Regions from separate parts of the Colwellia psychrerythraea 34H genome, predicted to be linked through region 1. Evidence: predicted binding sites of a transcription regulator. Region 1 holds the regulator's gene; each other region holds the start of a gene.

Region 1 (3,287 bases):
ACGAAAAATCTAAAGAAGAAAAACCAACTGACAAGGTAGTAGAAAAAGAAGGCGACAGTAGTGACAACTAACACAGTGAAAACAACACCTGTAAATACACTGATTGCCGATGGTTTATCGAAGTCTTATAAAAGTAGACAAGTCGTTAAGAATGTTAGTTTGCAAGTTGACGCAGGACAAATAGTTGGCTTATTAGGCCCCAATGGCGCCGGAAAAACCACATCCTTTTATATGATTGTTGGCTTAGTCCCCAATGACAATGGCTCGATCAAACTCAACGGTCAAGACCTTACCCTTGCTCCTATGCATGAAAGAGCCCGAAGCGGTATTGGCTATTTACCTCAAGAAGCCTCAATTTTTAGAAAGCTAACTGTTTCTGATAATATTATGGCGATATTACAAACACGTAAAGAGCTTAGTGAAACCCAGCGCGCTGAGAAACTTGAAAATTTATTAGAAGAGTTTCACATTTGTCATATCAAAGACAATACCGGCATGAGCTTATCCGGTGGCGAAAGACGAAGAGTTGAAATTGCCCGAGCACTCGCTGCAGATCCTCAATTTATTTTATTAGATGAGCCCTTTGCTGGTGTTGACCCAATTTCGGTTGGCGACATTAAAAAAATCATCTTACACTTAAAGCAGCGAGGCATAGGTATCTTGATAACAGACCATAATGTGAGAGAAACATTAGACGTTTGTGAGCATGCTTATATAGTTAGTCATGGTGAAATTATTGCGCAAGGTAATGCAGATCAAATTCTTGCTAATCAAAAAGTCAGAGATGTATACCTTGGCGAACAATTCACGCTATAGTAAAGCGATAGGCTAGTATATTTAGCCAGAATACTTAATAGAATAGTAGTTACCCATTGTAATAGCGTAACTACTAAGAATAATAAATAGGAAATCATATAACCTAGATGCGCCCTACACTACAGCTCCGTATTGGACAACACTTAACAATGACTCCACAATTGCAACAAGCTATTAAGCTGTTGCAATTGTCTACGTTAGAGTTACAACAAGAAATTCAAGAAGTTTTAGAGAGCAATCCATTACTTGAACTTGATGAAAAAGCTCAAAGTGATAATTCAAGTGAACAAAATAATCTTGAAGAAGCCTTTTCATCCAATACTAATGAAGAAAAAACGGATCAACCTGCGGGCGATGGTAGTGAAGAACAGCAGGCCAGTATTGACGAAATCAGTACTACTGAGGCGATGGAAAAAAGTGATATACCAGAAGAACTAAATATAGATACTACTTGGGAAGAAAGCTACAGTGCTGGGGTATCAAATACTGGCGCAGTAAGTAGCCCTGCTGATGACTACACCTATCAGGGTGAAACCACTGATTCCATTCAAGATCATTTATTATGGCAAATGGAATTAACCCCTTTCAGCGATACTGATAAAACCATCGCAATTGCTATTATAGAAGCAGTCGATGACGCCGGTTATTTAACTGTATCACCAGAAGATATCTTAGAGAGTGTTGGCACTGAAGGGCTCGAGCTTGATGAAGTAGAAGCCGTATTAAAACGTATTAATATGTTTGATCCTATTGGTGTCGCAGCTCGCTCCATTCCTGATTGCTTACTTATTCAATTAAATCAATTTAGTGCTGATACCCCTTACCTGAAAGAAAGTAAATTAATAATCAACGACCATATCGATCTACTTGGTAATCGAGACTATCGCCAGTTAATGCGTAAAACCAAATTAAAAGAAGATCAGCTACGTGAAGTAATGCGTTTAATTCAAAGCTTGAACCCTCGTCCGGGTGATGCGGTAATTAAAGGCGATGACCAGTATGTTATTCCAGATGTTTCTGTTGAGAAAAAAAATGGCCGTTGGGTCGTTGAATTAAATTCTGATACTGCACCTAAATTGTCGATTAATAAACAGTATGCGGCAATGTCTAAAACAATGAAGTCGTCAACTGATGATGGACAATTTATTAGATCCAACTTACAAGAAGCTAAATGGTTTATTAAGAGTTTAGAATCTCGCAATGACACACTACTTAAAGTGTCCAATTGTATTGTTCAACGCCAGCAAGGTTTTTTAGAACATGGTGCTGAAGCCATGAGACCTATGGTACTAAACGATATAGCTGAAGCTGTTGATATGCACGAATCCACCATCTCACGTGTTACAACACAAAAGTATATGCACACGCCAAGAGGCATCTTTGAACTCAAGTACTTCTTCTCTAGTCATGTCAGTACAGAGAATGGTGGTGAATGTTCATCTACAGCAATTCGTTCTTTGATTAAAAAACTTATCTTAGCGGAAACACCTGCTAAACCGTTAAGTGATAGTAAAATGGCTAACTTATTAGCTGAGCAGGGAATAAAAGTGGCACGACGTACAATTGCTAAATATCGAGAATCATTAGCGATACCACCGTCAAATCAACGTAAGAGTTTACTTTAGAAGACTACAATAAAAGGATCATGTTTATGCAAATTAATCTTTCTGGACACCATGTTGAAGTAACTAGTTCATTGCGCGAATATGTCGATACAAAATTCTCAAAATTAGAACGACATTTTGATCACATTAATAATGTCCATGTTGTACTTACCGTAGAAAAGCTTAATCAAAAAGCTGAAGCTAATGTTCATATGAATGGCAGTGAAGTATTTGCTTCTGCAGTCAACACCGATATGTATGCCTCTATTGATACCTTAGTTGATAAACTTGATAGGCAGATTCTTAAGTATAAAGCTAAGGTTTCTCATCATTAAGTTGAGTTAGCCCGAAAGACCGCTTTAAAGTAATTAAAGCCTATTAAAGCAGGCGTCCTGAGCTAAATGATTTAGCGTAAGTGGCGCCTTAAAACCATTAACACGATTATGCAATTATCCGAAATATTAACAACAAGCTGTACTAGTTGTGATGTAGCAGTAACCAGTAAAAAACGTATTCTAGAAAGAATTTGTCAACTCGCTGCGATTCAAATAACTGATATAGAGCAAGATGAACTATTAGATAGTTTACTCAATAGAGAAAAAATGGGTAGCACTGGTATAGGTAACGGTATTGCGATCCCACATGGTCGATTGCCCAATACAAGTAAAGCTGTTGCGGTGTTAATAACAACAGAAAAGGCAATCGATTTTGATGCCATAGATAATAGAGACGTAGATATTTTTGTTGCCTTATTTGTGCCCGAAAATAGCTGCCAAGAACATTTAGATACGCTACAAAATATTGCTAAACTATTTAGTGATAAAAAGATGATCAAGCAAGTTCGAAAATGCAATGATAATCAGGCAC
Region 2 (3,287 bases), 1.2 Mb from region 1:
TACCATTTTGAGTACTATTATAGTCATCTACTAGAGCATCTACTTTATCAACTTCTAAACCAAGCGAGAAGTTACTGTAACTGCCTGTGTCAATTGTGATACGACTTTTTAGCGTTAACGCTGCAGCCTTTTTGTCTATACCGTCTTGATCTACGCCTTCGTAACGAGCGCGTAAATTAACTTTAACTGTGCTCTCACTTAACGCTTCAGTAATGCTGTTGCCGTGTTCTGTTTCACCAGCAAAGGCGGTAGGAGCTGCTAAAATTGCTGCACTGATTAATGTTAAGGTAAACTTATTTACTACTGTTTTCATAATAATATCCTAATTTCATGTTTTTAAGAGGGGTCGTTAACTTTGTTATTATTATTGTTCTAAGTAACTGATGGGGGGAGTTTTGCACTGCATCAGATTGAATAGTTTGATTTAAATCAAGTTGTTAATATATGTATTTTAATAGGTTTACTAACTTGATTTAAATCAAGGTTAGCTTCAACTTAAATGTAGATTCCTATTGTTGGTACTCTTCTGGCTTAAAGATTTGATACAAGCACAATTGTACTCAAGAAAGTGTTACCCAGTTAAGCGCTGCTTAGGATAAAATGGCAAACATCATGCCCTGGCTTATCACGTTAACAGAGTAGCCCAAATTTTTAATATAGCTAGGTCGACCTAACTAAGGTAAAAAAATGAAAAGAGTTGTCTTATATACCATGGAAAAGTGTCCTCATTGCCAAACGGCAAAACGTTACCTTGAACAGCAAGGTATTGCTTTTAGGTTATGTAATATTAAAACGGCAAAAGGACAGAAAGAGTTTTCAGCCACCGGCTTTAGGGGGGTACCTGTGCTGAAGGTAGGTGACCAGCTACTTAACGGTTTTTCAGTTCAAGCGTTTACTGAACTGTATAAAAACTAAGTTTACATAATACTCAGTAGATTAATTTATTCTCCGTTAGTGTTTTCCTTGACTACCTTGTTTGAAAATACAAAATTAAAGACCCCTTATACTGCTTTCTTCTACATTATTTTAATTCCCCCACACACATTGCACCAGATGATCTCAGTGGAGTTGTTTTCTGCACGCTCTTGGTGCGAATAGAACCTTTTTAAAACTCAATTATCAAATAACCAATTGATTTTTAATATTAATTTATGTTGGCACATGAATTGTATTATCAGTTGTTAGCGATATAAAAACGATAACTAGAGGTTAACCATGAAAATAATTAGCGCAATCATAAAGCCATTTAAATTAGATGATGTTAGAGAGGCTATTTCTGAAGTAGGCGTCGAAGGTATCACGGTAAGTGAAGTCAAAGGCTTTGGTCGTCAAAAAGGGCATACCGAACTATACCGAGGCGCTGAATACCAAGTTGATTTCTTGCCAAAAGTAAAAATAGAAATTGCGGTGAATGAAGAACTTGTTGAACGTTTAGTTGAAGCCATCACTAAATCTGCTTACACCGGAAAAATTGGTGACGGTAAGATTTTTGTTTATAACTTAGAACAAGCTATCCGTATCCGTACGGGCGAGCAAGATTCTGAAGCACTTTAAAGGAGAATAATAATGGAACAAAATATATTTCAATTACAATACGCCTTAGACACCTTTTATTTTCTTATTTGTGGTGCCTTAGTAATGTGGATGGCCGCTGGTTTTTCAATGCTTGAAGCTGGCTTAGTACGTGCTAAAAACACTACCGAAATTTTGACTAAAAACGTCGCGCTATATGCAATTGCTTGTATTATGTACCTTGTTGTAGGTTACGATATTATGTATGGCGGTGGTGTTTTCTTAAATGGTATTGCGCTTGACGGTGCTAGCGATGCAGAAGCACTTGTTGGTGCTGTACTTGCTGAATCGGCTGAAGCTGGTTTTGATGGTGGCGCGGTTTACTCAAACGCTTCTGATTTCTTCTTTCAAGTAGTGTTTGTTGCTACGGCAATGTCGATTGTATCAGGTGCTGTTGCTGAGCGTATGAAGTTATGGGCTTTCTTAGCATTTACCGTTGTATTAACTGGCTTTATCTATCCTATGGAAGGTAGCTGGACTTGGAACGGTGATGCTGTCTTTGGCTTATATACCTTAGGTGACTTAGGTTTCTCTGATTTTGCTGGTTCAGGTATTGTTCACATGGCAGGTGCTTCTGCAGCATTAGCTGGTGTGTTATTACTTGGTGCTCGTAAAGGAAAATACAGTAAAGACGGTAAAGTTAACGCCATTCCTGGTGCTAACTTACCCATGGCGACATTAGGTACCTTTATTTTATGGATGGGTTGGTTTGGTTTTAATGGTGGCTCAGTATTAAAACTAGCTGACATTAATAGTGCTAACTCAGTAGCTATGGTGTTTTTAAATACCAATGCTGCCGCTGCTGCGGGTGCAATATCAGCGCTTATCTTTGCTAAAATATTGTTTAAAAAAGCGGATTTAACCATGACATTAAACGGTGCATTAGCAGGCTTAGTGGCTATTACGGCTGAACCTTCAACACCTTCACCATTGCAAGCAACAATCTTTGGTGCAATTGCGGGCGTTATTGTGGTGATGTCAATTTTAGCTTTAGATAAAGTGAAGATTGATGACCCAGTAGGTGCTATCTCAGTTCACGGTGTTGTTGGTTTCTTTGGTTTAATGATTGTTCCAATCACTAACTCGTCGTCTAGCTTCAGTGGTCAGCTTATTGGTGCAGCAACTATCTTTGTTTGGGTATTTGTTACTAGTTTCATTGTGTGGTTTGCTCTGAAAAAAGTTATTGGTATTCGTGTAAGTGCTGAAGAAGAATACGAAGGTGTTGATATCTCTGACTGTGGTATGGAAGCTTACCCTGAGTTCACTAGAGGTTAGAGCTCCAGAAGTTAGTAATATTCAAGTCTAGAATACTAAGAGTCAAACAAAAAAGCAGCGACATCACTAGATGATACGCTGCTTTTTTATTGACTCTCTTCTGTTTTACTAAATCAACTGATAGCTAATAGATAGTAGTTTACTAGAGAACAAGGGTTTAACTTTCGATAAAACGTTTTCTGGTTGCTAATAATCCTAACATTGCAATGGTAAACCAAGTCATTGAGCCGCCACTGTCTTCCACGTCAGGCACACTTTTATTTGGATCACTTGGGAAAGCATCATCGATATCCTTTACGCCATCACCATCACTATCAGGGTATTTTGATAGTAGAGGATTCAAACCGTCATCAGTAACTCCTGAACTATCGATGATTGTTACTTGTTCAATCACAACAAAGTTTTCCGGACCTGGCACGACCATATCAGTACATGTTTTA
Region 3 (3,287 bases), 2.3 Mb from region 1:
CCGCATTGATAAGGTGCTTTATTAGCTGCGATAAAAGTAATTATTAAACCCCTCAGTGGTTAGCTATTGTAGAGTGAAAAGTTCACAGGTAAAATCATGCCAATTTCGTCAATTAAATTTCATTAAATAAATATATACCCGTTCCACTTGAAGATGCATGATTCAGCTGGAATTAGAAACGCCTTTAGGCATGGCATTGATTGAAGAGAATAGTTATTCTATTGTCGAAATCAATAACGTAGCGTAAAGCGTTTCTAAACCAGCCCCTTGGGGGAAGGCTGAGCAAATCATACTCAGCGTTACATTTATTTTTAAGGGAATGACCCTTAATAAAAAAATGCGCCTTGATTATGAATCGCTCAGACTTCCTGAAACGAGCATCTTCAAGTGGAACGGGTATAGTCTTAGAGAGTAGTAACTATGTTTGAATTAAAACACCACACTGGTCAAGATTGGGTTGATGCTGTAATGGCTGATTTTAACCGTTTTTTACAAGACCATGCGGCAGCGGAAAAGAAAGCCTCAGGTATGGCAATGGCAATGTTATCTCATTATCCAGACAAAGCTAAACTTGTCCGTGCTATGACTGATTTAGCTATTGAAGAGCTTATTCATTTCAAACAAGTACTAAAGTTACTTGTGGCTCGCGATGTTACCTTAGGTCAAGATAAAAAAGACCCATACATTACTCAAATTCGTGCCTTATTTCGTAACGGTACTAGCTTCTTTTTAATGGATAGATTGCTTGTTGCAGCAGTTATTGAAGCCCGTGGTTATGAGAAGTTCTGGTTGGTTTCACAAGCACTGCCTGAAGGTAAAGACAAAGACCTTTATGAAGCGATTGCTAAATCAGAAGAGAAGCATAAAAACTTATTTGTTGAGCTTGCATACGAGTATTGCGATAAAGCAGAAGTTGATCAGCGTTTAGAAGAAATATTAATCGCTGAAGCAGAAATATGTGCAGGTCTCCCTATCCGCGCAGTACTTCACTAGTAGTTATTCATCATAGTAGTGTATTGCATCATTAATACGTCTAAAGTGCTCATTGACTAACATCGAATGTTTGAACAATGAGTGCTTTCATTTTATATTTTCGCAGCACATCTTTAAACTGAAAACCTCTCTTTCTTTCTGAATTACTTATTAAACATCTCAAATATTACTCTACCGTATTCCCCTTATTTTGGTCAAAATCACCATATAATTGTATATGTATCACTCGAATATTTCTTTGTGTTCATAACTTTTTGTATTTAAAGATAAATATTTTTGGCATTGTCGTTGCTTCTTTATTTGTTAGAGTGTTACTCATTTGTAAATAAGTAATCACGAAACTTAAAAAAACAAGGAAAGTAAAATGACCGTTACCCTAAAAGATAGACCTATTGAAACAGTACGTAGTGAAGTGATTGACCAATTGATCATGAATTATAGTCATGCTGAATTATCTTATGAGGCTTTTGAACGTCGTTTAGACCAAGCTATGGAATTGGCTAACCATCAAGACTTAGTTGATCTAACCAGCGACTTACCCTTAGCTGTTGACAAAGCTTTTGTCGAAAGTAAAAAACAAGATTTAGCCCCTAATTATGTAGGAGGTGAAACAGAAGAACTGGACTACATGGTAAATATTTTTAGCGGCAGCACACGTGGAGGTGTATGGCGAGTAGCAAAAGAAACTCGCTATCTAAGCATATTTAGTGGTACGGATATTGATTTTACTGATGCTCAATTTAGCCAAGAAGTTGTGCGTATTAAAATGTTTAGCTTATTTAGCGGCGATACAATTTATGTCCCAGAGAATGTCAATGTAATATCAAAAGCATTTTGTATCTTTGGTGGCATTGATAATATAGCGCCAAGCCAATCAAGGTCTTCAGGCGCTAATCAGAGTAGTTTGAATAAACCGACTATTATAATTGAAGGACTCTCTATTTTCAGCGGTGTTAGTATTAAAGTAAGACGAAGTATGAAAGAGCGCTTTGTTGAGCTGGCAGATAGTTTGAAAAATATATTTTCGTAATAAGAGTTCAGTTTATCTCACATCAAACGTAAGACTTCTATATAGTTAAAAGGTGCTACTTTTAGTAGGGCCTTTTACATTTTTTTTAACATAGCACTGACTTTATTGGTGGTATTTAAATTGCGACCTGAAGCTGGCTGGCCTAGACAAGCTTCTATATTAGTGACTAGTTTAGAGCGGCCGATACCATGTGGGGCATGTAAATAAAATACCTTGTCTTTTACAAGGTAGACTTCTGATTCAGCGAGGTATTTAGTCATTTTTTCTTGGTTTAACTCGATGGCATTATGGCAAAAATAAAAGTGCACGAACTTACCTTCGAATGTTTGATAGGGGTTATTTGTCATAGCGCTACTAAATTCTGCTTCATTCAAAATGAAGAGTTCAGGAGAAAAGCCAAAATTGTCCATTACAAGTTTATGAATGACATCGGCTGGATTAGTTGAGCTTTTTAAAACCACATTACCACTTTGAATATAAGAAGATATCTCTTCAAATTCAGCTTCTTCTAACAGAGGAACAAGCGCTTTCATAGGTAATAAATTTTTACCCCCAACATTAATTCCTCTAAAAAGTATTACATATTTTTCCATGTCAGTACCTTAAGTGTTTATGAATGCTCATAGGTATGAGCATTCATATGTATGAAATCTACAGTATTATTATCTCTTAACATATCTTAAAGTATTTAATTTTCAAATCGTACTTATAGTTAGCATAATTTGTCGTTGGATCTATTCAGCAAGCTTTGAGTCATTAAGGTTATTGAGCCGGCGATTAATCCCCATAATACAGAGCTAATATCCCATAGTGACAAGTTAGACGCTGTCACGAGAAAGGTAATGATTGCCGCTTCAGACATTTTATCGTCAGAGAGCGCTTGCTGAATACTACTATTGATAGTGGTAAATAAAGCCATACCCGCTAATGAATAAATTAGTGCATTAGGTAATGATGCGAAAGCTTGCATCAGGTATCCAGCAGAAATGGCCATTAATATATAAAAGCCACCACCAGAGATTCCAGCCCAATAACGCTTTTTAGGATCTTTATCCACGTCTTTAGTCATACATATCGCTGCTGTTATTGCCGCTAGGTTTATGGCATAACCACCAAAGGGAGCGGCAAGCATATTCACAAAGCCGGTAACACTTAATATCGACGATACCGGGGCTTTATAATTATGAGCTTTTAATACCGCAATGCCTGGCAGATTTTGTGCTGCCATCGTGACAAGAAATAAGGGAATGCCAATACCAAGTAC

The links. Region 1 encodes sigma-54, which starts transcription at its own class of promoters, with help from an activator protein. Its sites were predicted from a motif close to GTTGGCACGNNNNTNGNNT; they were not measured.
Region 2: glnK (P-II family nitrogen regulator) is a predicted target of sigma-54. The motif match lies at 1,154-1,172, and genes of this name have one in related genera.
Region 3: CPS_RS07365 (LiaF domain-containing protein) is a predicted target of sigma-54. The motif match lies at 1,269-1,287, and genes of this name have one in related genera.

The regions. Positions count from the first base shown of each region.
Region 1 is NC_003910.7:4,793,557-4,796,843, forward strand. It holds gene lptA (lipopolysaccharide transport periplasmic protein LptA) at 1-71, shown strand, start outside; gene lptB (LPS export ABC transporter ATP-binding protein) at 76-816, shown strand; gene CPS_RS20365 (RNA polymerase factor sigma-54) at 924-2,441, shown strand; gene hpf (ribosome hibernation promoting factor) at 2,468-2,755, shown strand; gene ptsN (PTS IIA-like nitrogen regulatory protein PtsN) at 2,864-3,287, shown strand, end outside.
Region 2 is NC_003910.7:638,362-641,648, forward strand. It holds gene CPS_RS02850 (alginate export family protein) at 1-313, opposite strand, end outside; gene CPS_RS02855 (glutaredoxin family protein) at 688-915, shown strand; gene glnK (P-II family nitrogen regulator) at 1,216-1,554, shown strand; gene CPS_RS02865 (ammonium transporter) at 1,567-2,847, shown strand; gene CPS_RS02870 (peptidylprolyl isomerase) at 3,005-3,287, opposite strand, start outside.
Region 3 is NC_003910.7:1,708,277-1,711,563, forward strand. It holds gene CPS_RS07355 (sulfotransferase) at 1-25, shown strand, start outside; gene CPS_RS07360 (tRNA-(ms[2]io[6]A)-hydroxylase) at 421-993, shown strand; gene CPS_RS07365 (LiaF domain-containing protein) at 1,358-2,023, shown strand; gene CPS_RS07370 (DUF1697 domain-containing protein) at 2,098-2,616, opposite strand; gene CPS_RS07375 (benzoate/H(+) symporter BenE family transporter) at 2,736-3,287, opposite strand, start outside.